Linked DNA regions of Pseudophaeobacter arcticus DSM 23566. The protein of the gene in region 1 binds, or shares a complex with, the protein of each later gene. Links are inferred from orthologs where the notes say so. Each region holds a gene or a part of one and is shown on either strand. Other genes may lie near its edges. The genes, in order: ARCT_RS0117310 and dnaN.

The links.
Region 2: the proteins of ARCT_RS0117310 (region 1) and dnaN are in contact, whole or in part, in a cryo-EM structure (PDB 8GIZ), measured with the Escherichia coli proteins. The link is inferred for Pseudophaeobacter arcticus DSM 23566 from one-to-one orthologs.

Annotation. Positions count from the first base shown.
Region 1 is NZ_KI421507.1:2,699,250-2,710,902, reverse strand. Bases 2,854-5,852 are described here. They hold ARCT_RS0117310 (DNA polymerase III subunit delta'), read right to left. Parts: upstream 4,922-5,852; coding sequence 3,785-4,921; downstream 2,854-3,784. Other genes in these bases: ARCT_RS0117300 (D-alanyl-D-alanine carboxypeptidase family protein), read right to left, coding at 5,583-5,852; tmk (dTMP kinase), read right to left, coding at 4,918-5,586; ARCT_RS0117315 (TatD family hydrolase), read right to left, coding at 2,926-3,735; ARCT_RS0117320 (MBL fold metallo-hydrolase), read right to left, coding at 2,854-2,926. Outside these bases: ARCT_RS0117335 (GntR family transcriptional regulator), read left to right, coding at 1-200; ARCT_RS0117330 (aspartate/glutamate racemase family protein), read left to right, coding at 253-987; ARCT_RS0117325 (AEC family transporter), read right to left, coding at 1,016-1,948; more of ARCT_RS0117320, read right to left, coding at 2,129-2,853; more of ARCT_RS0117300, read right to left, coding at 5,853-6,755; ARCT_RS0117295 (SPOR domain-containing protein), read right to left, coding at 6,796-7,707; ARCT_RS27235 (response regulator), read left to right, coding at 8,637-9,059; ARCT_RS0117275 (substrate-binding periplasmic protein), read left to right, coding at 9,484-10,260; ARCT_RS26425 (methyl-accepting chemotaxis protein), read left to right, coding at 10,566-11,653. UniProt on the Escherichia coli protein: Part of the beta sliding clamp loading complex, which hydrolyzes ATP to load the beta clamp onto primed DNA to form the DNA replication pre-initiation complex.
Region 2 is NZ_KI421507.1:3,595,639-3,607,245, forward strand. Bases 8,015-10,967 are described here. They hold dnaN (DNA polymerase III subunit beta), read right to left. Parts: upstream 10,076-10,967; coding sequence 8,954-10,075; downstream 8,015-8,953. Other genes in these bases: recF (DNA replication/repair protein RecF), read right to left, coding at 8,015-8,797; dnaA (chromosomal replication initiator protein DnaA), read right to left, coding at 10,446-10,967. Also shown: ARCT_RS0121870 (TRAP transporter large permease), read right to left, coding at 1-736; ARCT_RS0121875 (TRAP transporter small permease), read right to left, coding at 736-1,404; ARCT_RS0121880 (TRAP transporter substrate-binding protein), read right to left, coding at 1,514-2,746; ARCT_RS0121885 (GMC family oxidoreductase), read left to right, coding at 2,857-4,461; gyrB (DNA topoisomerase (ATP-hydrolyzing) subunit B), read right to left, coding at 4,521-6,938; ARCT_RS0121895 (LysE family translocator), read right to left, coding at 7,083-7,703; more of recF, read right to left, coding at 7,700-8,014; more of dnaA, read right to left, coding at 10,968-11,607. UniProt on the Escherichia coli protein: Confers DNA tethering and processivity to DNA polymerases and other proteins. Acts as a clamp, forming a ring around DNA (a reaction catalyzed by the clamp-loading complex) which diffuses in an ATP-independent manner freely and bidirectionally along dsDNA.

The DNA.
Region 1 (11,653 bases):
TAAAGCGGATGCGCGATCAGGCTGAGGGGCGCCCGCCGGGCGATGTTTCGGCCCATCGGCAGGTGCTACAGGGGCTGGCCGCACGGGACGTTGAGGCTGCAACCAAAGCCCTGCGGGGGCATATTGAAAAGCGCCGTGAAGAGGCAACCGAGGCGGTGCGCATCGCCTTTTCCCAGCTCTATGTGCCGGACGAAGACTAGGCACTGGACGCTAATCACTGGGCGCGGCGGGCATTACTCAAAAGGAGACGGGATGGAACAGGGTGGCAAGACGGTCTATGGGGCTGCGGTGGGGATCTTGATGTTGGAAACACAGTTCCCGCGTATTCACGGCGATATGGGCAATGTCCTGACCTGGGATTTTCCGGTGCATTACCGGGTGGTACGCGGTGCTACTCCGGATTTGGTGGTGCGCAATGATCCGACCAAACTGGTGGATTTGTTCATCGAGGCAGGGCGTGACCTGATTGCGATGGGCTGTGATGGCATCACCACCAATTGCGGCTTTCTGGCGCTGATCCAGGATCAGGTCAAAGCCGCGCTGGGGGTGCCGGTGGCGACGTCTTCGCTGATGCAGGTGCCGATGGTGCAGGCGCTTTTGCCTAGGGATAAGCGGGTTGGCGTCCTGACCATTTCCAAGGAGACACTGACCCCCGCCCACCTGCGTGCTGCGGGCGCGCCGGGGGATACGCCGGTTGGCGGCACAGAGGGGCTGCGCTGCTTTACCCGTGATATACTTGGGGATGCTGCGGCGATAGACTTTGAAGCCTGTCGGCTGGACATGATTGACAGCGCCCGGGCGCTGGTGGCGGATAATCCGGATCTGGGGGCGATCGTGTTGGAATGCACCAATATGGTGCCCTATGCCCGCGATCTGCGCCGGGTGACGGGCCTGCCGGTGTTCTCCATCCAAAGCTTTGTCACCTGGTTTCAGGCCGGGCTGATGCCGCGTCGCTTTGATCTGGAGCTGGATGACCCCCGCTGGTAGCTCAGGGGCTCCCTCCTGTGAGGGGGCGTTAGCTGAGCACCAGCAGCCAGAACCAGACTGTCATCACCGAAGCGGCAGTGGCAATCAGCACCGAAGAGGCGGCGACCCGTTTGGCGCGCCCGTACATATTGGCAAAGATATAGGCGTTGAACCCCGGCGCCATGGCAGCGTTCAGCACACCAGAGCGGAACAGATCCTGTTTCAGCCCCAGCGATCCCCCCAGCAGCCAGACAATGCTGGGATGCACCATCAGCGCGATGACGCAGACAAAGCCAATGGTGCGCAAATCGCCTTCGGGGCGGTACTGAACCAAGACGCCGCCCAGGGCAAACAGTGCTGCGGGCAGGGCGGCCCGAATGACCAATTGCAGGGCTTCATCAACAGCCGTGGGGATCGTCACTCCCGCGAGGTTGAAAGCAAAGCCAAGCGCGATGGCGAGGATCAGCACGTTTTTGAACATCGCCGTCAGCACCGAAGAGACGGTTTTGACCCCACCAGCCCCGCGGTTGCGCACCACCTCCATCGCGGTGATGCCCAGCCCGTAGCAAAAAGGAGAGTGAAAGGCGATGATCGCATAGTTGCCGGTCAGGTTCTCAGGTCCAAAGGCGCGTTCGGTAATGGGCAGCCCCAACAGAACGGAATTGGAGAACAGGCAGCAGAACCCGATGGCCACGCAGTCTTCCCAGTCGCGTTTGAACAGCAGCCGGGCGCCCGTCAGACCGATGCCAAAACAGGTTGCGGCTCCGGTATAAAAGCTGATGAGCAACTTGGGATCAAAACTGTTGGACAGGTCAAGATTGGCCATGGCGTGAAACAGCAGGCAGGGGATGGCAAAGCCCTGGGTGAATTTCATCAGCCCCTCAATATGAGAGGCGGAGAAAACCTCCTTTAGCGTTGCGACATAGCCTGCAGCCACTACCAGAAAGACCGGCAGGATGACATCAATCAGACTTTGCAACATCGCGGTTTCCTTTGGAGCAGTCACTTTGGGCTTTGAAAAATGGCGGGCTTTGAAAAGTGGCGGGCCCGTTGGGCAATGTGGTCGGCGGCGAGACTGGCGGGACTGGTCAGACTGGCCAGGCAGAAAAAATCAGGTTCTGCACTTACTGCGGGCGGCAGGGCCGCCCGGAGAAAACCTTGCCTACAGCGGGCAGCGAATGACCATGCCGTCATAGGCCGGGGTGATGTGATCGGCGGTCTCGGCCTCAAGCGTGGCATAGTCCAGATCAACATGCATATTGGTCAGCACCGCGCGTTTTGGCTGCATCCGCTCGATCCAGGCCAAGGCCTGCTCAAGACTGAAATGGGTGGGGTGTGGGCTGCGACGCAGGGCATCCAGAACCCAATAATCCAGCCCTTCCAGCACCTCGGTGACATCCTCGGAGATTTCGGCAACATCCGGCAGATAGGCGAGATTGCCAATGCGGAACCCCAGGGCATCCATGGCCCCGTGATTGACCTCAAAGGGCAGGAAAGGGATCTCGCCGCCGGGGCCACCAATGGAAAAGGCGCCATCAATGGTCCGCAGATCCAGGATCGGCGGATAGGGGGAGCCTTCGGGCTGCACAAAGGCATAGCCAAAGCGCGACAGCAGCGCATTTTGCGTATCGCCATCGGCGTAGACGGGCACGCGGGCGCGCATGTTGAAGACGATCATCCGCAGGTCATCCATGCCATGCACATGATCGGCATGGGAATGGGTATAGACCACCGCGTCCAGCCGTCCCACCCCGGCATCCAGCAACTGGCTGCGCATGTCAGGCGAGGTGTCGATCAGCACCGAGGTGGTGCCATCCGGCCCGTCGCGTTCCACCAGCATGGAACAGCGGCGGCGACGGTTGCGTGGGTTGTCAGGGTCGCAGTCGCCCCAATGACCGCCCAGGCGGGGCACCCCACCGGAAGAGCCGCAGCCCAGAATTGTATAGCGCAGCTCAGCCATCAGGCAGCGGCCTCATACCGGGCGGCCTTCCAGAACAGGCGGTCAAAATTGGCCTGGGTCTGCGCGGCAAAATCACCATAGTCCAGATCAAAGACCTGGGCCCCAACCTGCGCGGTGAGGGCCGAATATGCCGGTTCGTTGCGTTTGCCGCGATGGGGCGGTGGCGCCAGATAGGGGGCGTCGGTTTCCACCAGGATACGGTCGAGTGGCGCTTCGGCAAAGATGTCGCGCAGCTCCTGGCTTTTGGGGAAGGCTGAAATACCTGACATCGACAGGTAAAACCCAAGGTCCAGCGCCGCCCGGCCCAGTTCAACCGAAGAGGAGAAACAGTGCATGACGCAGCTGAAGGCACCGTTTTGCATCTCTTCGCGCAGGATCCGCGCCATATCGTCATCGGCGGCACGGGCGTGGATGATCAGCGGCAGTTTGGTGTCGCGGGCGGCGGCAATATGGGTGCGCAGGGACTGCTGCTGAATTTCGGCGCTTTCGGCCGTATAGTGATAGTCGAGCCCGGTCTCGCCAATACCGACAAATTTTGGATGATCCGCCAGGGCAACCAGATCATCATAGCTGGCCATGGGTTCTGAGGCGACGCTCATCGGGTGGGTGCCTGCGGCGTAGAACACCGGTGCATGGGTCTCGGCGATGGCGCGCACAGCAGGCTCGTTCCTGAGCTTGGTGCAGATGGTGACCATGCGGGTCACGCCTGCCTCGGCAGCGCGGGCAATGACCGCATCCAGCTCGCCCTCAAAATCGGGGAAATCCAGATGGCAATGGCTATCGGTGATCTGTGGAATTGTGGTGCTCATGCCTGCCTCGTCGTGTGTCTGGCCGGATCCGGGATGGCCTGTCTATAGGTCACCGGGATGCGGTCTCTTGCATCTTGAAAACCGTATCTAGGACAAGTGAAGCCGGGTCAAGGTTCACGGCCTGCCCGTGGCGTGCGCGCGTCGTGGCCTCAGCCGAGAGATCAGCCCAGGCGCGCCCCTGCAGCGGCGTTGCGGCCAGTCGGGTCAGCATTGCGGCCTCGCCTGCTGCGGCTTCGGGCTGTGGCGGCTGACCTGTGGCGCCGGTTCGGGCAAGCCGCGACAGGGCGACCTCGATCAGGGTGAGCAGCAGTTCAAACTTCTCGGCTGCGCCGCGCTGGGCTGAGGCCTCAGCCAGAGCGATGGCGCGTTGGCGATCCAACCGGGGCATGGTGTTCAGGATCTGTACCAGCTCGGCGTAGATCCTTAGCCCGCCAAGGTTCAACATTCGCAGGGCGGCCCCAACAGACCCCGCCGCCAGGGCGGTGAGATGGGCGGTGTTTTCAGGCAGTTCGGCTCCGGCCTGCGCCAAGGCAGATTGCATATCTTCCGGCAAAAGCGGCCCCAGTCGCAGGGTGCGGCAGCGGGACCGGATCGTCGGCAGCAGGCGCGAGGGCTGATGGGAGATCAACAGCAAAGTGGTGCGGGCAGGGGGCTCTTCGAGCATTTTCAGCAAGGCGTTGGCCGCACTTATGTTCATGTCGTCTGCGGCATCCACAATCACCACGCGGCGGCCGCCGTCGGTGGAGGACAGGCCAAAAAAGCGGTTCAGTTTGCGGATATCATCGACCACGATCTGATCGCGCAGCTTGCCCTTGTCGTTGTAGCTGCGGCTGATGGCGACCAGCCCGGGCTCGGCCAGGGCCTGAATGCGGTGTGACACCGGGTGTTCGGGGTCAATCGACAGCGAGGTGGCTGGGGGCGGTGCACCAAACAAGCCTTCCTCGGCGGCTGGCGTCGCCAGCAGGAACCGGGCGATGCGCCAGGCCAGGGTCGCCTTGCCGACGCCCTGCGGTCCGGTGAGCAACCAGCCGTGATGCAGCCGGTTGGAGTTGAAGGCGGTGAGAAAATCCTGCTCTGCCTGATCCTGCCCAAAGAGCTGGGTGGTCTCGCGCGGGTGCGGCGCGCCTGGGGCCTGATCGGCGCGCGGCAGCTCTTCGTCGGCTTTTGCCTTGGGGGCGCGGCTCATTGCTGCGCTGCTTTGGTACGGGCCGCCAGTGCGGCCTCAGTGAGGCGCAAAACATCAGCAGCAACGGTGTCGATATCCCGGGCACCATCCACAACTCTGAAACGGTCGGGAAACTCAGACGCCAGAGACAAAAAGCCCGCGCGCATTTTCTCCTGCAGGCCGAGGCCAAAATCCTCAAACCGTTCTTCGGTGCCCTGGCGCCCCTTGGCGCGGGACAGGCCGGTGGCGGGATCCATATCAATAAGCAGGGTCAGGTCCGGTTCACGTCCAATCATGAGCGCATGCAGCTGATCCACCGTGGCGCGCAAATCGCCCCGCGACATGCCCTGGTACATCCGGGTGCTATCGGCAAAGCGGTCACATATCACCACCTTGCCCGCAGCCAGAGCGGGCAGAATGGTGCGTTCCAGGTGGTCGCGCCGTGCGGCGGTGAACAACAGGATCTCGGTCTCGGCGGACCACTTGTCTGGGTCGCCTTCCAGCACCAGGCGGCGGATATCCTCGGCCCCCTCAGAGCCGCCGGGCTCGCGGGTGAGGACAACATCGTAGCCCGCCGCGCGCAGAGCTTCGGCCAGGCGTTTGCACTGGCTTGATTTGCCCGAGCCGTCAATACCTTCAAAGGTCAGGAACAGGCCGGTCGGCAGGCGTATGCTATTCTCGCTCACTGTTGTGCCTCGGGACCAGCAATCAGGCGTCTGGACAGAACCTTTGCTGCATTTTGCACCCGCTGAAAGAACCCCGCATTGGCGACATCCTGTTCAGCCACCAGGGGCAGGCGGATTTCGGGCAGCCCCTCCGGCTGCAGAACCAGCTCTGCCAGTTGTTGACCTTTGCTGATGGGGGCATTGATTGGGCCGGAATAGACCACCTCAGCCGGGATTTCAGAGCCTGCGAGGGCAGGCAGCAGGATTTCCAGATCGGTTTCAGGCACCAGGCCTACCGATCGTTCCGCTCCCCGCCAAACTTCGGCGCTGGCAACCGAGACACCGGCCTTGGCGACGATCTTTTTGGCAAATTGGCGAAACGACCAGTTAACAATGGCCTCAGCCTCCTCTGCGCGGGCCTTTGTGCTGTCCAATCCGGTCACCACAAAGATCACCCGGCGATCCCCCTGCACGGCGGACCCGACCAGGCCATAGCCTGCCTCAGAGGTGTGACCGGTCTTCAGCCCATCCGCACCGATGCCAAGCCCGAGCAGGGGATTGCGGTTGTGGGTATTGGAGGGCGCACGACCATCAAAGGCAAAACTCTTCTCTGAAAACAGAGGGTAATACTGTGGGAAGTCTTCGATTAGATGTTCGGCAAGGATGCCAAGGTCACGCATCGACATGCGGTGGCCAATAGCGGGCCAGCCGTTGGCATTGGCAAAACTGGCATCACTCATGCCCATCTCATGGGCGCGTTTGGTCATGTAGCGGGCAAAACCGGCCTCTGTGCCATCGGGGCTGAGCGCCTCGGCGATGACCACACAGGCGTCATTGCCCGACAAAACGATAATGCCGCGCAGCAGGTCTTCGACACGCACCCGGTCGGTGGTGTCCAGAAACATGGTTGAGCCGCCATAGCTCATGGCATGGGCACTGACAGGCAGACGCTCATCCAAAGACAGCCGGCCATCGCGCAGCGCTTCAAAGGCGACATACAGCGTCATCAGTTTCGACATCGAAGCCGGGGGCAGCGGAACATCGGCATTCTTGGACAAAAGCACGGTGTCGGTCCCCTGATCCACCACGTAGGCGGCCCGCGCCTTGGTGTCAAAAGCGGCAAGCGGCAGCGCCGTCAGGCAAAGTCCAAAGCTGGCGGCCAGGGCAAGTTTGGCAAAGGGGCTGACCATTGATTTCATGCCTGCGACCTCCTTGGGGGTGGGGATGGTGTTAATTGGTGACAGCATAGGCATCGGTAAAGCCGGTTTCCTGAATCTTTTTCAGCAGCTGGCTGCGTTCTGACTTGGATTTGGCGGGGCCGACCACAACGCGCCAGAATGGTTTCCCATTCCCGGTTTGCGCCAGCACGGTGGGGATCAAACCGGCATTGCGCATCTGCGCGGCGGTGTTCTTTGCGTTGCTTTCAACGCTGAAAATGCCAATTTGAATGTAGGGTTTGCCCAGCGAAGAGACACGCGGCGCCGGGGCAACGGGCGCCTGCGGGCGTGGAGCCTGTGGACTGGGCGCCTGTGGACTGGGCGCTGGTGCGGCCTCAATCGCAGCGGCGGCGCCAGCAATCGGATCCAGCGGCGTGGCTTCGATTTCATCCGCGCCAAGCGCTGTGGTTGCCGCCTCTTCCAGGGGGCTGTCCTGCAGGGTGGCGTCCGCCAGCGCGGGTTCTGGCTGTTCTTCGGCTTCACGGCGCAGGGCGGTGACATTCAAATCAATTGGAGCACCTGCCAGTATGCCCAGAGCCGCCGCCGCATCCGAAGAGATCTGCAACCGGGGGCCGGGGATTTCGCGCTCGCGGCGGAACAGGGCGCCGATGACAAATTTCCCATTGGAGGTGTTGCGGATGATCACGCGTTCGGGGTCTTTGGCATCTGGATGCGCCACCCAGACACCGCCCAGCGATGGCCGACCATCCCAGAGCCCGGCTTCACTGACCTGAAACACATCAGGGGCCTCGACGTCGCGTTCGACCAATTGTGTTCTGCTGGAGCCGGTTACTGCAGTCTCTGCCGCCCTGGGCTTCAGAAACCCGAGATTGGCGCCTTCTTCGCAGGCCGAGAGTGCCAGCACTGAGATCGCCATCAATGCGAGGCCAGATCTTGGTCTCCATTTCGGCATGGTTGGTGTCATGATCATTTCCTTGCCTGTGCTCATTGCGCCAAAGCGCACCTCGCCGGATTTCCCGGTCGTCGTTATGATTTGGCGAATGATAGCCTGCGGCGGCAGTCATGAAAACCCTATGCCCGAGCGTGGTTTGTAAAAGCTGGGTGATGGGCGCGATCCCGCGCGTTTCCTGCGGGCTCAGCACGGTCTTGCCCCTCACTGGGGGAGATCTCCAGGGCATTTGCGAGCAGGAATAATTTCCTCTTGCGTGTTGTCCTGCAGCACCTTAAACCGCCCCCAGACCGGGGAGGTGGCAGAGTGGTCGAATGCGGCGGTCTTGAAAACCGTTGAACGTGAGAGCGTTCCCAGGGTTCGAATCCCTGTCTCCCCGCCACTCACATCTGTCTCAACTTACCCCCACCTCACCGGATGCGTTTTGCGTGATTTCAGATGGCCATACGCTGTGGTTTTGAAATGAGACTTCCGTTCGGGCGCCCATGGCCTTCGACAATTGCGTTGACGCCACCGCACGGCCTTTTGGCGGGTTTGATCTGGCGCGAGTTTCCCTGATAGGGGGGGCTGTGGCTGCTGCGGGTGCATGCCCCAAGTTGCCCGAGACAGTGGGCCTCAGTAGGCCTCAGTGCGCCATGGAGCGGAGGCGCCGGCTCTTGGCGCTGGTGCAAGCGTGAATTCACAGAAAAAGGGCAGCGGGGGGTTCCTCTGCCTCTTTCCCCTTTGACTGCAGAGTGCCAAATACATCAATGGCTTGACATTCTGGAGTTTTGTAAGGTTCCGGATGAAAAAATGTGTTTAATATTGAATTCTGTGCATCTATGCTGTGAAGGCGGGAGCGCTATAGTCAAGGCTTTGAAAACCACGACAAAAGTGGATTTTTTGGCGTGTCGAGAGCCTGCAGGGTGAATGAAAGCGGAATTTAGTGGAGTTGGTTTTCGGAAATGTCTGAGCGAAAACTCTATATAGCGGATGATAATTTTGAATTCGCAGAATACCTTATGACGGTTGCACAGCGGTTGGGATGGACCGTGCAAACCTGTTCAAACGGAAATGAACTGCTTGCCTTGTTGTACTCAGGCGATGGCCCGGCGGTGGTCTTGGTCGATATAAATATGCCGGAAAAAGATGGCATAGAGGTAATCGAAGGATTGTCGGAAGTGTCCCGTCCGCTGCGGTTTCGGTTTATGACGGGCGGTGCCGATGCCCCGATGTTGGCGGCAAAACTGATGGCGCGGGCTAGAAATCTCTCGGTTGGGCGCAATCTCTACAAACCGATTCCAATGGACAATTTGAAACGGGTGTTGGTGGATGAATGGGACGCGCTTTTGCAATTGGAAAAAGCACCAAATCTTCCTGCTGAGTGAGCAAGCTGTCTCTTTCGTCAGACGAAAGTGATTGCAGTGTGCCCACGGCGGCAACTCTCTTCACATCCTGCGTCCTTTAACGCGCGGTTCAGACAATTGGTAACGCGCAGGTCGCGCTTATCTGTGGGCTGATCCTGGTATCCTCGACGCGATAGCCCCTATCTGTGGCTAGCCCTGCTTGTGCAGGGCTCGTAGGTCACAGGACAGAGCCATCTGCCTGGCGCGGGAAACAGGGCACCGGCTTTGTCCGCTGCAGATCAGTCTCCAAAGGGTTGAATGGAAGATTACAGTTTTAATTAATATCAAAGTAAAGAATTCAATTGGGTGAACATTAAAGAGTTCTTCCATGCGCTATTGGACCAAAAGTAATCCAGTCTTAAGACTAACATGCTTCTTTGGGAGGGCAGTTTTTTAGGAGCGAAACATGAAGTTCGGAATTGTGGCAGCCGTGTCTGCCTCACTGGTTTCCCTTTCTGGCGCCGCAACGGCCGCCGAAATCGAAGTTATGGCGGGTGATCTGCCGCCAATGGTTCAAAAGGATGGAACCGGTCGCGAGGCGGAAATTATTTCTGCCGTGCTGGGGCATTGTGGCCATACCGCGAAATTTACCGTTCAACCCTTCACACGCCATTGGCAGTCTTTTGAGAAAGGCTCTGGGGATGCTGTGGCGACCGTACCCGTGGGCATGCCAACTGCGGGGACACAAACTCAGTCCTATATCTCCTATCAAAATGGCGTGTCCTATCTGACCTCATCAGACCATGAGGCCTCCGCGCTTTCTGATCTGGAAGGCTGGAATATCGTTGCCTTTGAAGGCGCCAGCAACATCATTCCAGGTCTGGGCGGTGGCACCTCTACGTTTAAATCCTACCGCGAAATGGCCGACCAGAAAACCCAGAGCAAACTGCTTTATGGTAAGCGGGTAGATGGTATCCTGGGCGATGGTATGCTGTTCGCCGAGTTCGCGCGCCAGTTGCGCGAAGGGGGGGCGTCTTCGGGCGTGGACGCCAGCCAGTCAATTGAATTCCGGGCTATTTTTGACCCCAGCCCCTATGCAATGAGCTTTAGGGATCCGGCATTGGCTGCCGATTTTGACCGCTGTTTTGCTGAGCTGGATGCGGCCGGGACCATTGCCGAAATCAACACCAAATGGACTGACAAGTATCGTGATGCCCTCGAAGGCAACTACATGTCTTACTAAGTGATTGCCGCTGTTCCGGGATCTGCCCGCAAGGGTAGACTGCGGGGCAGCGCAGCCTTCCCGTTGCAAGACAGCAAGAAACGGGACCGGGACTTCAGTTTAGTCAGATGAGCCACCAGCCTCCTCAAAGGTGGGCCCCCGAGCATATCACCGATGGCTTTGAAAACGGTTCGATTGTCACCCTATGACATGATGATTTTCAGCCGACACGAACAGTCCCTGCGAGACTGAACCCTAGAAACAAGACAAGTAGACTTAAGTAATCGGAGCGTGAAATGATGGGATACCTAAAACGGATATTGGGCATGTCCATAAAGAAGAAGCTACTTCTGCCCATTCTGGCCTGTATCGTTCTGTCGAATTTTGCCTATACGGTTTTTTGGGCCTCCAAGCACAGTACAGCCTTGCTTGCCGCTTTTGATGAAGAGGTAAAACTGGCTCAGCGATTTGTTGTTCCGCCAGTTGCTGCAGCGGTTTGGGACTTTAACAGCGATGCGGCCATGGGGGCAATCCAGGGCATCGCTGACATGGAAAACGCCCTATTTGTGCAGGTCATTGTCGATGGCGAGAGCTTCTCGGAGATCTTTGTCGACGAAGACCGCCGGGCAGAGCTGACCGAGCAGGTCGCGGGTCTCTTGCAGGATGAAGCGGCTGAGAAATCAGTTGAGGTCAATAATGTTGTCTATGCGAAGTTTCCTTTGACACAGCCTGATGGCACAAATGTTGGCCAGATGGTCATGGGGTTTAGTAATGGCGCCATTCACGCAACTGTTTCCTCGCTCTATCTGCAGTCGGCTATCATTGGCCTCGCCATCTGCTTGCTGATTGGTGTGATCGTTTATTTGTCCGCAGCCTCGGTGACCCGGCCGCTGGACCGGATTGTTGACCGGATTGACGCCCTGCGTAGCGGCGACACCCATAGCCCGGTCCCAGAAAAGCGTCGCGGTGATGAGCTTGGCCGTCTGGCCGCTGCCGTTGTGGAATTTGTCGATGCCATGCGGGCCAATGCCGAACTGGAAGAAAACTCCAAAGCCGCTGCCGAAGAGCAGGCCGGGGTTGTCCGAGAGCTGGCAAACGGGTTGAATCAACTGTCCAAAGGCGATCTGTCTTACCGGATCAAAAAGGAAATGAGCCCGGAATACACCGCTCTGCGTTCGGACTTTAACCAGACGGCTGAAACCCTGGATGATTTGATTGGGCGCGTTTTGGTGACCATTTCGCAGATGGACCAACAGATTGGCGAAATGGCTACCGGCACGGATGATCTGTCGCAGCGGACCGAAAACCAGGCGGCAACCCTGGAAGAGACCGCCGCCGCACTGGATAGCATCACCTCAAACGTGCGCTCTGCCACCACGCAGACGCAAGAGGTCGAAGGCACCATTTCTGAGAC
Region 2 (11,607 bases), 900 kb from region 1 along the record:
CAGCCGCCTCGGTTGGGGAGAACTTGCCTGTATAGATACCCCAGAGCACCAGGCCGATGGCAAAGAACCCCAGCCAGGCGCCAAAGGCGGTTTTCAGCACCCGGGTCAATTGCAGCGGGATCAGATGGCCCCAGCCGTTGATCCGGCAAATGATCCAGCAGGCCAGTTGCATGCCGATGACCATCAAGGCTCCGGGCAGGATGCCTGCCACGAACAGCTCTGATATCGGCAGGTTCAGCAGAAAGCCATAGACAATAAAGATGATCGAGGGCGGGATGATAATCCCCACCGTTCCCCCGGCTGCCGCCGTGGCCGCCGAAAAGCGCTCATCATAGCCGCCTTTGACCATTTCCGGATGCAACATCGACCCGATGGTGGCTGTGGTCGCCGAGTTAGAGCCGGATATGGCGGCAAACAACCCACAGGCGCCCAGTGCTGCCATGGCCAGACCACCGCGCAGCCAGCCCAGGCAGGCATAGGCAAAATCCGATAATCGCCGGGCTATCCCCGACTGGTTGATCAAATCCCCGGTGAGGATAAACAGTGGCATCGCCAGAAGGGCAAAGCCCTTGTTAAAGACGTTCAGCAGCTCTGCCCCCATATTGTCGAGCGTCAGCCCCAGCACAAAGGAGCAGCCAATCACCCAATAGGCAATGACCAGCAGCACCGGCACGCCCAGCATGAACAAAAATGTGACCCCCAGCGAGATCAGCGTGACCCAGGATCCATCCGTCATCAGATATCCCCTCCGATCACTGCCTGTTTGATCAGCGGCGCGCCAGAGCGCCAGTTGGCGATATCCTCGATCAGGTTTTCAAACACCCGCGCCACCATCAGCACAAAGGACAAGGGGGCAGTGATCAGGAACCACCACTGCATGACATTGTCAGTGCCCAGCACAATCTGAAAATTCGACGCCGAAAGCGCCGTTATCCGCGAGGTGGTAACCAGCACAATCACCGCAAAGACAAACCACAAAACCGCATCCAGCATCAGGCAGGCCAGCTGCCCGGCCCGCGGCATCATGGTGCGGAACTCGGCAAAGCTGAGATGGGTGCGCAGTCGCACGTTAAAGGCGGCACCAAACCAGGCCATGATCATGAACAACAGCGGCGGGATCGTGGTCGACCAGGGCTGCTGATTGGAGAAAATGAAGCGATCAATGACGCCCCAGAAGATGATAAGGGCAATCGCCAGATAGCTGTAAACCATCACCGTGCGCTCAAGATGCCGGTCCAGCCAGGGCAGCAGCTTGTAGATCCACAGCATGATCAAACCGCTTAGCGCAGTGGCGATTGTGCCAAAGACCCAGGCGCCTTCGGTTTTCAGCGCATTGCGGATTTCCCAGCTGTCTTGTGATGCAAATGCACGAAATATATCGCTGATCTCAGACCAGAGTGCCATCTTTTCCTCCCTGTTGTCCGCCCCGTGACCCACCCGGTTACGCCGGTGTGTCTGGACAAGTGAAATCGGCGCGCGGCTGCACGCCGATCCGCGTTCATGGTTCTGGATCTTAGGTTTTCCACCAGCGGCGCGGTTCGACATTCTCCGGCTTCATATCCTTGGGCACCTGGCGCGCGATGTCATAGATCTCCTGATAGGTATCAATGCCACCGGCCCAGTTGTTCAAACGGTCCCGCCACTGCTCCCAAAGCTGCGGTTGGAACTCGGGCGAGCACATTTCCTCGGCCATTTTGATCTGATCATCCGCCAGGAAGGCGTTGCGCACGTTGTTTTTGGCAAAGATCGTGCCGGGCATCTGCGGATCGGAATGACCCACAGTTTTGATCAGCGCCGCCTCGTTTGCCGCCTGCACATGGGTCTGCGCCCAATAGGCGCTCTCCATCACCGCATCCTGCAAATAGCCCTCAAGACTGTCAAAGACAGCGGCGCTCATCGAGGTATGTTCGGTGCCACAGAAGAATTTCAGATCCACCGACTGGCTGACCACCGGCGCCATATTGGCGTAGGCCACAGCCGAGGCCCAGGTTTCGGCGCCGTCAATCAGCCCCTGTTTCAACCCGTCCAGAGTTTCTTCCCAGGCGACAGGCACCGGGTTGAGGTTCAGCGCCTGCATGGCAATGCGGCCCAGCTGGGTGCCGGTGACGCGGTTCTTGGTGCCAAAAAGCTGCTCCAGCTTGGTCACGGTTGGCTTGCCCTCCCAACCCAGACCCAGCTGAATGCCGCGCAGCTCACAATGGCTGAACAGGAACTTCAGCCCGTGTCGTTTTTCCAGCGGTTCGCGCAGGATGCGCTGCGATTCGGGGCTATAGAGAAAATGATACTGCGCGGCCCGGCCAGGAAACATATAGGCGTAGTCGAGCACATTGAGATAGGGCGCGCCCCCTGCGGAATTCTGAGTTGAGGCGGCATAGATATCCACGATGCCCTGTTGGGTTTTTTCCACGCAGGAGGTCTGGCCGCAGATCTGGTTATTGCCAATGAACTCGATACGGATCTCCCCATCCGTGCGGCTCTCCAGATCGCGGGCGAACTCCAAACCACCAGCCCGTTCAATCAGCAGGTTCTGGGCATTAAACCCAGAGGCCCCAAACTTTAACGTGTGCTTGGCCGGCTTGGAAAACCGCCTTTCATAGGTCGATTCCGCCGCTGACGCCAGATTGGCCAGGCTCATGGCCCCTCCAAAGCCCCCCGCCGCCAAAAGTGTCGAGCTCATGCCATATCGTCCTGCAACCCGGAACAGCTCTCGCCGTGAGATATGGTTAAGATTCTCCTTGAGTCCCATAGTCTTCCTCCCTAAATGATCATTATTGAGACGTTTTATCTCAAAAAAAGCTAGCCCAAATCATACAATCTGCATAGAGTTTTTTTCGTGAGCAACCGGAGGAGCGTGTTTTGGAGGCTGATTATATCATCGTGGGTGCCGGTTCTGCGGGCTGTGTCATTGCCAATCGGCTCAGTGCGGACCCCAGGACAAAGGTCGTCCTGCTTGAGGCCGGCGGGCGTGATATCAACCCCTGGATCCACATCCCTGTTGGCTATTTCAAAACCATTCACAACCCAAAGGTGGACTGGTGTTACAAGACCGAACCGGATCCGGGGCTGAATGGGCGCTCGATTGAATGGCCACGCGGCAAGGTGCTGGGAGGCTCTTCCTCGCTCAATGGGCTGCTCTATGTGCGCGGCCAATCGCAGGACTATGACCGCTGGCGGCAGATGGGGAACGAAGGCTGGGGCTGGGACGATGTATTGCCCCTGTTCAAACGCTCCGAAAACAACGAGCGCGGCAGCGACGCCTTTCACGGCGATCAGGGCGCTCTTTCCGTGTCGAACATGCGCATTCAGCGCCCGATAACCGATGCCTGGGTGGCCGCAGCCCAGGCCGCTGGTTACCCCTTCAACCCCGATTACAACGGTGCCGACCAAGAGGGCGTTGGCTTTTTCCAGCTCACCGCGCGCAATGGGCGGCGTTGCTCGGCTGCGGTGGCCTTTTTGAACCCGGTCAAATCGCGGCCAAACCTGCAGATTATCACCCATGCCCATGTGCAACGTGTTGTTTTGGAGGGCATGCGCAGCACCGGCGTCGCCTATCGCGATCGCACCGGCGCGACCCATTTCATCAGGGCAAACCGCGAAGTTATCCTCTCAGGCGGGGCGATCAACTCACCACAGTTGCTGATGCTGTCGGGCATTGGCGAGGCAGAGCACCTGTCCGAACATGGCATCAAGGTGGTGGCCGACCTGCCAGGCGTCGGCAAAAACATGCAGGACCATCTGCAGGCGCGGCTGGTCTATAAATGCAACGAACCCACCCTGAACGACGAGGTCAGCACGGTGCTGGGACAGGCCAGGATAGGGTTGAAGTACCTGATGTTTCGCGCCGGCCCCATGACCATGGCCGCCAGTCTGGCCACTGGTTTTCTCAAAACCCGCCCCGAGCTGGAAACCCCCGACATCCAGTTCCACGTCCAGCCCCTGTCAGCGGAGAATCCCGGCAAGGGCGCCGACAGGTTTTCGGCCTTTACCATGTCAGTCTGTCAGCTCCGCCCCGAATCCCGTGGCGAAATTCGGCTGAACTCCAGCGATCCCGGCAGCTATCCCAAGATCATTCCAAACTATCTGTCGACCCGGACAGACTGTCAAACCCTGGTTGCGGGCGTGAATATCGCCCGCAGGATTGCCCGGCACTCGCCTTTGAAATCCAAGATCTCGCAGGAGTTCCGCCCCCATGCCGACCTTGATATGGCGGACTATGAAGCAACCCTGCACTGGGCCCGCAACAACACCGCGTCGATCTATCACCCCACAGGCACCTGCAAGATGGGCCAGTCCGGTCAAGCGGTAGTTGATGCGCAGCTGCGGGTTCACGGCATATCTGGCCTGCGGGTTGCCGATTGCTCGATCATGCCCGAGATCGTCAGCGGCAACACCAATGCCCCGGCCATCATGATTGGTGAAAAAGCCAGCGACCTTATTCTTGCGGCCCAGCGGGCTTCTTAGCAAGCATAGCCACAGCACTGCGGGGGCTCCGCAGTGCTGTGGGGTTTAGAGATCAGGCCCTAGAAATCCAGGTTTTCGACGCTCAGCGCGTTTTTCTGAATGAACTCCCGCCGTGGCTCAACCACGTCGCCCATCAGTTTGGTAAACAGATCATCTGCCTCAACCATATCGTCGACACGGACCTGCAACAGGGTGCGGGCATCCGGGTCCAGGGTGGTTTCCCACAGCTGATCGGGGTTCATCTCGCCCAGACCTTTGTAGCGCTGCAGCGACAGGCCTTTTTCGCCCTCTTCCATGATGGCCTTCAACAGATCAAGCGGCCCATGGATTGCCTGGACACGGTCCCGTCGAACCAACTGGCCCGAAGTCGCGTAAACCTCCTGCAAGCTTTTGGTAAAGCTGCCAGTTTTACGAGCTTCACCGGATCGTAGCATGGGACCGTCCAGAGTGCGGACCTCTTCGACACCGCGCAGAATACGGGCGAGGCGAATGCCATGATCCTGGGTGATCCGGCCCTGCCAGCCCTTTTCATATTCCAGCGCAATCAGATCAAGCCGGGTCGCAACCCGGTCGGCAACGCCTTGCAAATCGGCATCAACGGCACCGGGTACAAAGGCGCCGGCCACGGCTGCCTGTTCCAGAATATGGCGCGGATAATGGGTTGGGAAAGCGTCCAGAACCCGTTTCAACTGACGCGCCTCATCAACGACGCGGATAAGATCCTGACCAACCAGCTCTTCGCCGGAGCCCAGTTTCAGCGTGGCCCCTTCGACACCCTGGTTGACCAGATAATCCTCCATTTCGGCCTGATCTTTCAGATAGACCTCGGATTTGCCACGCGCCACTTTGTAAAGCGGCGGCTGGGCGATGTAGAGATAGCCACCTTCGATCAGTTCAGGCATCTGACGATAGAAGAAGGTCAACAGCAGCGTGCGGATATGGGCACCATCAACATCCGCATCGGTCATGATGACGATCTTGTGGTAGCGCAGCTTGGCGATGTTGAACTCATCCCGACCAATGCCAGTGCCCAGGGCCATGACCATGTTGCCAATTTCCTGGCTGCCCAGCATCCGGTCAAACCGCGCCCGCTCGACATTCAGGATTTTACCCTTCAGCGGCAGGATCGCCTGGGTTTTCCGGTCCCGCCCGGTTTGGGCAGAGCCGCCAGCGGAATCACCCTCCACCAGGAAGATTTCGGTGTTGACCGGATCTTTGTCCGAGCAGTCTTTCAACTTGGAGCTCAGGAAGTTGAGATCCATAGGGTTTTTCCGCCGGGTAAGCTCGCGCGCCTTGCGGGCGGCTTCGCGGGCCAGCGCCGCCTCGACGACCTTGCCAACGATCTGCTTGGCCTGGTTTGGATTTTCCTCAAACCATTCCGCCAGCTTTTCATTCACCAGGCTCTCCACCACCGGACGCACCTCAGAGGAGACCAGTTTGTCTTTGGTCTGGCTGGAGAATTTGGGATCCGGCACCTTGACGGACAGAACACAGGTCAGCCCTTCGCGGGCATCATCGCCGGTGAAAGAGATCTTCTCTTTTTTGGCAATGCCGCTGGACTGGGCATAGTTGTTGATCGTCCGGGTCAGTGCGCCGCGGAAACCCGCCAGATGGGTGCCACCGTCGCGCTGTGGAATGTTATTGGTAAAGGGCAGCACCGATTCATGGTAGCTGTCGTTCCACCACATCGCCACCTCAACACCGATGTCATCCTTTTCGCCGGTGATATAGACCGGGGTATCCATCACCGGGGTTTTTGACCGGTCCAGATATTTGACAAATTCTTTGACGCCGCCTTCATAAATCAGCTCTGATTCCAGCCGTTCCGCTGGGCGTTCGTCAATCAGGATGATCCTGACGCCCGAGTTCAGGAAGGCCAGCTCGCGCAGGCGTTTCTCCAGAATCTCAAAGGAATATTCCAGGTTCGAAAAGGTATCCGTCGAGGCCATAAACCGGACCTCGGTCCCGGTTTTGTCGCCACAGTCCTGCACCACTCTCAGGTGCTCGGCGGTATCGCCATGTTCGAACCGTGCGACGTGCTCTTTGCCTTCGCGCCAGATCCGCAGCTCCAGCCAGTCGGACAGGGCGTTTACAACCGAAACACCCACCCCGTGCAGACCGCCGGAAACCTTATAGGAGTTGCTGTCAAATTTGCCGCCCGCGTGCAGCTGAGTCATGATGACCTCAGCCGCTGAAACGCCCTCTTCTTCGTGAATGCCAACCGGGATTCCACGCCCGTTGTCATAAACCGAAACGGAACTGTCCGCATGAATTGTGACCCGAACGTGATCGGCATGATTGGCCAGGGCCTCATCAATTCCGTTGTCCACCACCTCATAGACCATATGGTGCAAACCAGAGCCGTCATCGGTGTCACCGATATACATGCCAGGACGTTTGCGAACTGCCTCCAACCCTTTGAGAACCTTAATGGAATCGGCACCATATTCGGCTGGGCTCTGTTCGTTATCAGACATTCGCGACTTCCTGTTTTAACTTTGTGATTTTATACGCAACTTGGCCCCGAATGTCACCCACGACGGGGCTTTTTCTTGGCCCAGGACAGGGAATAGAACAAAGCCGCCGACGCGCCGTCAGATCGCAGAAAATCGCAGGCAAAATCAGGTAAAGGGCAGCAGCAGTCCCACCCCGATCAGCAATGCCCCCGAGGTCAGGTTGAGCCGCCGCAGGGCCGCGGGCGAGGCAATCACCTGGCGCAGGGAATGCACCAGCGCCGCCATCACCAGGTTTCCCAAAAGCGGCACCGTAAAGGACAGGCAGATGATCACCACAACATCGACCCAGCCAAGCGCCCCGAGGTCAAAAAAACCGGGCAACAATCCCATATAGAACAGGATCGCTTTGGGATTGCTCATGATCACCGCAACGCCCGCCACAAATCCGGCCCAGGCGCCCGGTCGGGTCAAAGCCCGGTTCTCGGCAATCTTTCGCCCGGCCGCGCGGATCACCCGAACCCCCATGAGGACAAACATCAGGCAGGCGCCCCAACGCAGCACCAACATCACCTCGCTCAGACTGGAGGCCAGCCAGGACATGCCGCCAATCGCAACCAGCGGCCAGATCAGATCGCCCACAGCCACGCCCACAGCCAGGGGCCAGGCCGCCTGAAACCCACCAGAGACCGCCCGCGCCATCAGCGCCAGCCACACCGGCCCCGGCGTCAGAAACAGCACAAACAAAGCCGCCGCATAGAGCAGCAGATCCCAGACAGAGAGGCTCATTCGCTGACCACCTGCGATACCCCATCCAGGTCGCCAATCTCGAAAATCTGGGCGCGGCTTCCCAGTTCCGCAAAAAGCTCCGGCCCGGTGCCCGTCATCCAGGCCTGCGCCCCAAGAGCGCAGATTTCATCATATAATGCGGCGCGACGATCAGCATCCAGATGCGCCGCAACCTCATCCAGCAGCAAAATGGGTGGCGCCCCCTCGCTGGCGGCCAGGGCGCGCGCATTGGCCAAAATCAGCGAGACCAACAGTGCCTTTTGCTCTCCGGTGGAACATTCCTTGGCTGCGATGCCTTTGCGCGCATAGGTGCCAATAAGATCGCTTCGGTGTGGCCCAACCAGGGTTCTGCCAACCGCCATGTCCCGCATCCGCCCCTCGGCCAGAGCCTGAACCAGATCCGCTTCGCTTGTCGGCATCTCGCCTTCAGACTGCACCAGCTCCAGCTGCGCCGTGGGAAAGGCGGTCTCAGCCGTGTCCTGCGCCGCCTCCAGCCGTTGCACCGCAGCGCGCCGCGCGCTGTGAATCCGATGGCCAGCAGCGCCCATCTGGGCCTCCACCACCCGATACCAGGCGGCATCGCGGACCTGATCCTTCAACAGCCTGTTGCGCTCGCGCATGGCCTTTTCATAAATCAGCGTGGCCTCGGCATGGCTGGGATCAAAACTCAGCGCGATGCGGTCGAGAAACCGGCGACGCCCCTCTGCGGCCTCAACCCAAAGCCGATCCATCACCGGCACCAGCCAGACCACCCGGCAGATCTGCCCCAGGGCAATCTGGTTCGAGGCCTTATTGTCGATCCGCACCTGGCGTGCTGCGCCCTCGTCCGACCAGGTCTCGATCTCATAGGCCTGATCCGGTGCCTGCAAGACCGCTTTCAGCTTCCAGCCAAGCCCCTCGGGACGGCGCACCATATCCGCGGCACTGGCCCGCCGCAGACCCCGCCCCGGAGAAAACAGCGACACGGCCTCGAGGATATTGGTCTTGCCAGCACCGTTATTGCCATGAATGGCAACGGGGCGCCCATCCAAATGCAATTCCGCCCGCAAATGCGAGCGAAAGTGGGACAATGTCAAAGAGGTCAAAGCCAGCATGGGGACACTTCCGGTTTTATCTTTCCCCAAATATTCCCGTCCCGCTGCCCGGCAGGCGGCCTTGCCGCCGAGAGGGGGGCCGGGCCGAAAGGCCGATATATGCCAGTCCGGAGCAATCTGGGCCTGGCATATCCCAGGTCACCAGATCCTAAGGCGTCAAACCCGCATCGGCATCACGACATAGACAGCGCTTTCATCATTGCCTTCGCGCATCAAGGTCGGATCCCCAGAGGAGTTGAACATAAAGACGGCGTTCTCGCGATCAACCTGATTGGCGATCTCCAGCAGATATTTGGCATTAAAGCCAATCTCCAGCCGCTCATCCGCATAGGCCACCGCCAGTTCTTCCTCGGCGGCGCCGCTGTCCGGTGCATTGACCGACAGGATCAGGCGATCCTCTTCCAGCTGCAGCTTCACCGCGCGCGATCGCTCGGAAGAAACCGTAGCAACCCGGTCCACCGCGCGGGCAAACTCATCGGCGTCCACCTCAAGCCGACGGGTATTGCCGACCGGAATGACCCGGGTGTAATCTGGAAAAGTGCCATCAATGACCTTGGAGGTCAGGGTGATATTGGGTGTGGCAAAACGGACTTTGGTTTCTGAAACAGAGACCGCAATATCCATCTCGTCATCATCCAGAAGCTTGCGCATCTCACCGACGGTTTTGCGCGGCACAATCACCCCCGGCATGTCCTCGGCCCCCATTGGCAGCGGTGCGTCGATGCGGGCCAGACGGTGACCATCGGTGGCCACACAGCGCAGCACCTTCCCACCCTCAGTAGCATCCGAGACATGCATATAGACACCATTGAGATAATAACGGGTCTCTTCGGTTGAGATGGCAAATTTGGATTTATCAAAGAGTCGGCGCAGCATGGCCGCATTGGCGGTGAAGTTCGAGTGATACTCGGAACTCGCCATAACCGGGAAATCTTCGCGTGGCAGGGTGGCCAGCGAGAAGTTCGAGCGCCCGGCCTCTACCGTCAGACGACCGGTTGCCGCATCCGCCGTGAGCGTCACCAAGGCACCATCCGGCAGCTTGCGCACAATTTCATGCAGGGTTGTGGCAGCGACGGTGGTGGCGCCTGCGCGCTCGACCTGCGCCGGGGCCTTATCGACAACTTCGATATCAAGATCGGTGGCGCGGAACTGGGCCACGTCGCCTTCGGCCTCGATCAGAACATTGGCCAGGATCGGAATGGTATTGCGACGCTCCACCACTGACTGGGCCTGCGCAACCGCCTTCAGCAGTGTGCCGCGTTCGATGCTGATCTTCATGTCGCTTTCCTCTTCGTCGCGCCCGTCTAGCCAAAGCTGTTTCGCCGTACCTGCGGGCTTCCGCCCAGGCCCTGAACCAGGCCCTGAAATAGCAAGGGTCGGGACAAGCAAAGTAGCGGTTTGCCCCTCATGTACAAGGCTTTTATTGAGTTTTCTAAGGGAATCCCGGCAGCGTCAAGAGGTGAGATCCCACAACGGCCTGAAACCCACAGAATCGTTGCGATTGAACCCGATTGCGCGGCGAGACACGGCGCCAAATGCAGGGCAAGACACCGGACAAGACACTGGGCAACAGGCCTGACAGCAAGCCCAACAAAAACGGCCCCGGAAATCCGGGGCCGTCTGCGGATCATGCGATCAGGTCGACAGATCAGGATTCAAGCGCGCGGCGCAGCATTTCCACATCTTCGGCGATCTGACCGTCGGTCGACTTCAACTCCTCGATGCGGCGCACCCCATGCATGACGGTTGTATGGTCCCGCCCCCCAAAGCGACGGCCAATTTCTGGCAGGCTGCGGCTGGTGAGCTTTTTGCACAGATACATCGCCACCTGCCGTGGCCGCGCGTAAGAGCGCAGGCGTTTGGGGCCGATGATGTCCGACATCCGGATGTTGTAATACTCAGAGACCTTGCGCTGGATTTCCTCAACGGTGATCTTGCGCTCAGAGGCGCGCAAAACATCCGCCAGGCAATCCTGCGTCAGATCCATGTCGATCTCGCGCCCCACCAGCGAGGCAAAGGCAAACAGCCGGGTCAGCGCGCCTTCGAGAACGCGTACGTTGGTAGAGATCCGATGCGCCAGGAACTCCAGCACCCCATCGGCAATTTCCAGATCCGGGTAGGTCTTTTGTTGCAACTGCACCTTGGTCTGCAGAATGCCCAGACGCAATTCGTAATCTGTTGGATGCAGATCCACCACCAGGCCACATTGCAAACGCGATTTAACCCGGTCTTCCAGATCCTTGATCTCACCCGGAGCGCGATCAGCAGAGATAATGATCTGCTTGTTCTGATCCACCAGGGCGTTGAAGGTATGGAAGAATTCTTCCTGGGTTGAATCCTTGCCAGCGATGAATTGCACATCATCGACCATCAGCACATCAACCGAACGGAACAGGTGCTTAAAGTCCATCATCTTGCGTTCGCGCAGAGCCTGCACAAAACGGTACATGAACTGTTCAGCCGACAGATACAGCACGTTGAGATCAGGGTTTTGGGCGCGGATTTCCCAGGCGATTGCATGCATCAGGTGGGTTTTACCCAGACCCACACCGCCATATAGGACCAGCGGATTGAAGGTCACAGGGCCGCCTTCGGCAACCCGGCGCGCCGCAGCATGGGCCAACTCGTTTGGCTTACCAACGACAAAGTTGTCAAAGGTAAACCGCGGATCAAGCGGTGCTGCCTGCAGCGTATCCATCGGCGCAGCGGCAGCTGCTTTGGCAGACAAAGGTGCGCCGGTATTTGCCGGGCGCGTCGTCTCCCGCCCCCATTGGGCCTCGCCATTGTCCCGCCCAGAGCTTTCCTGCATC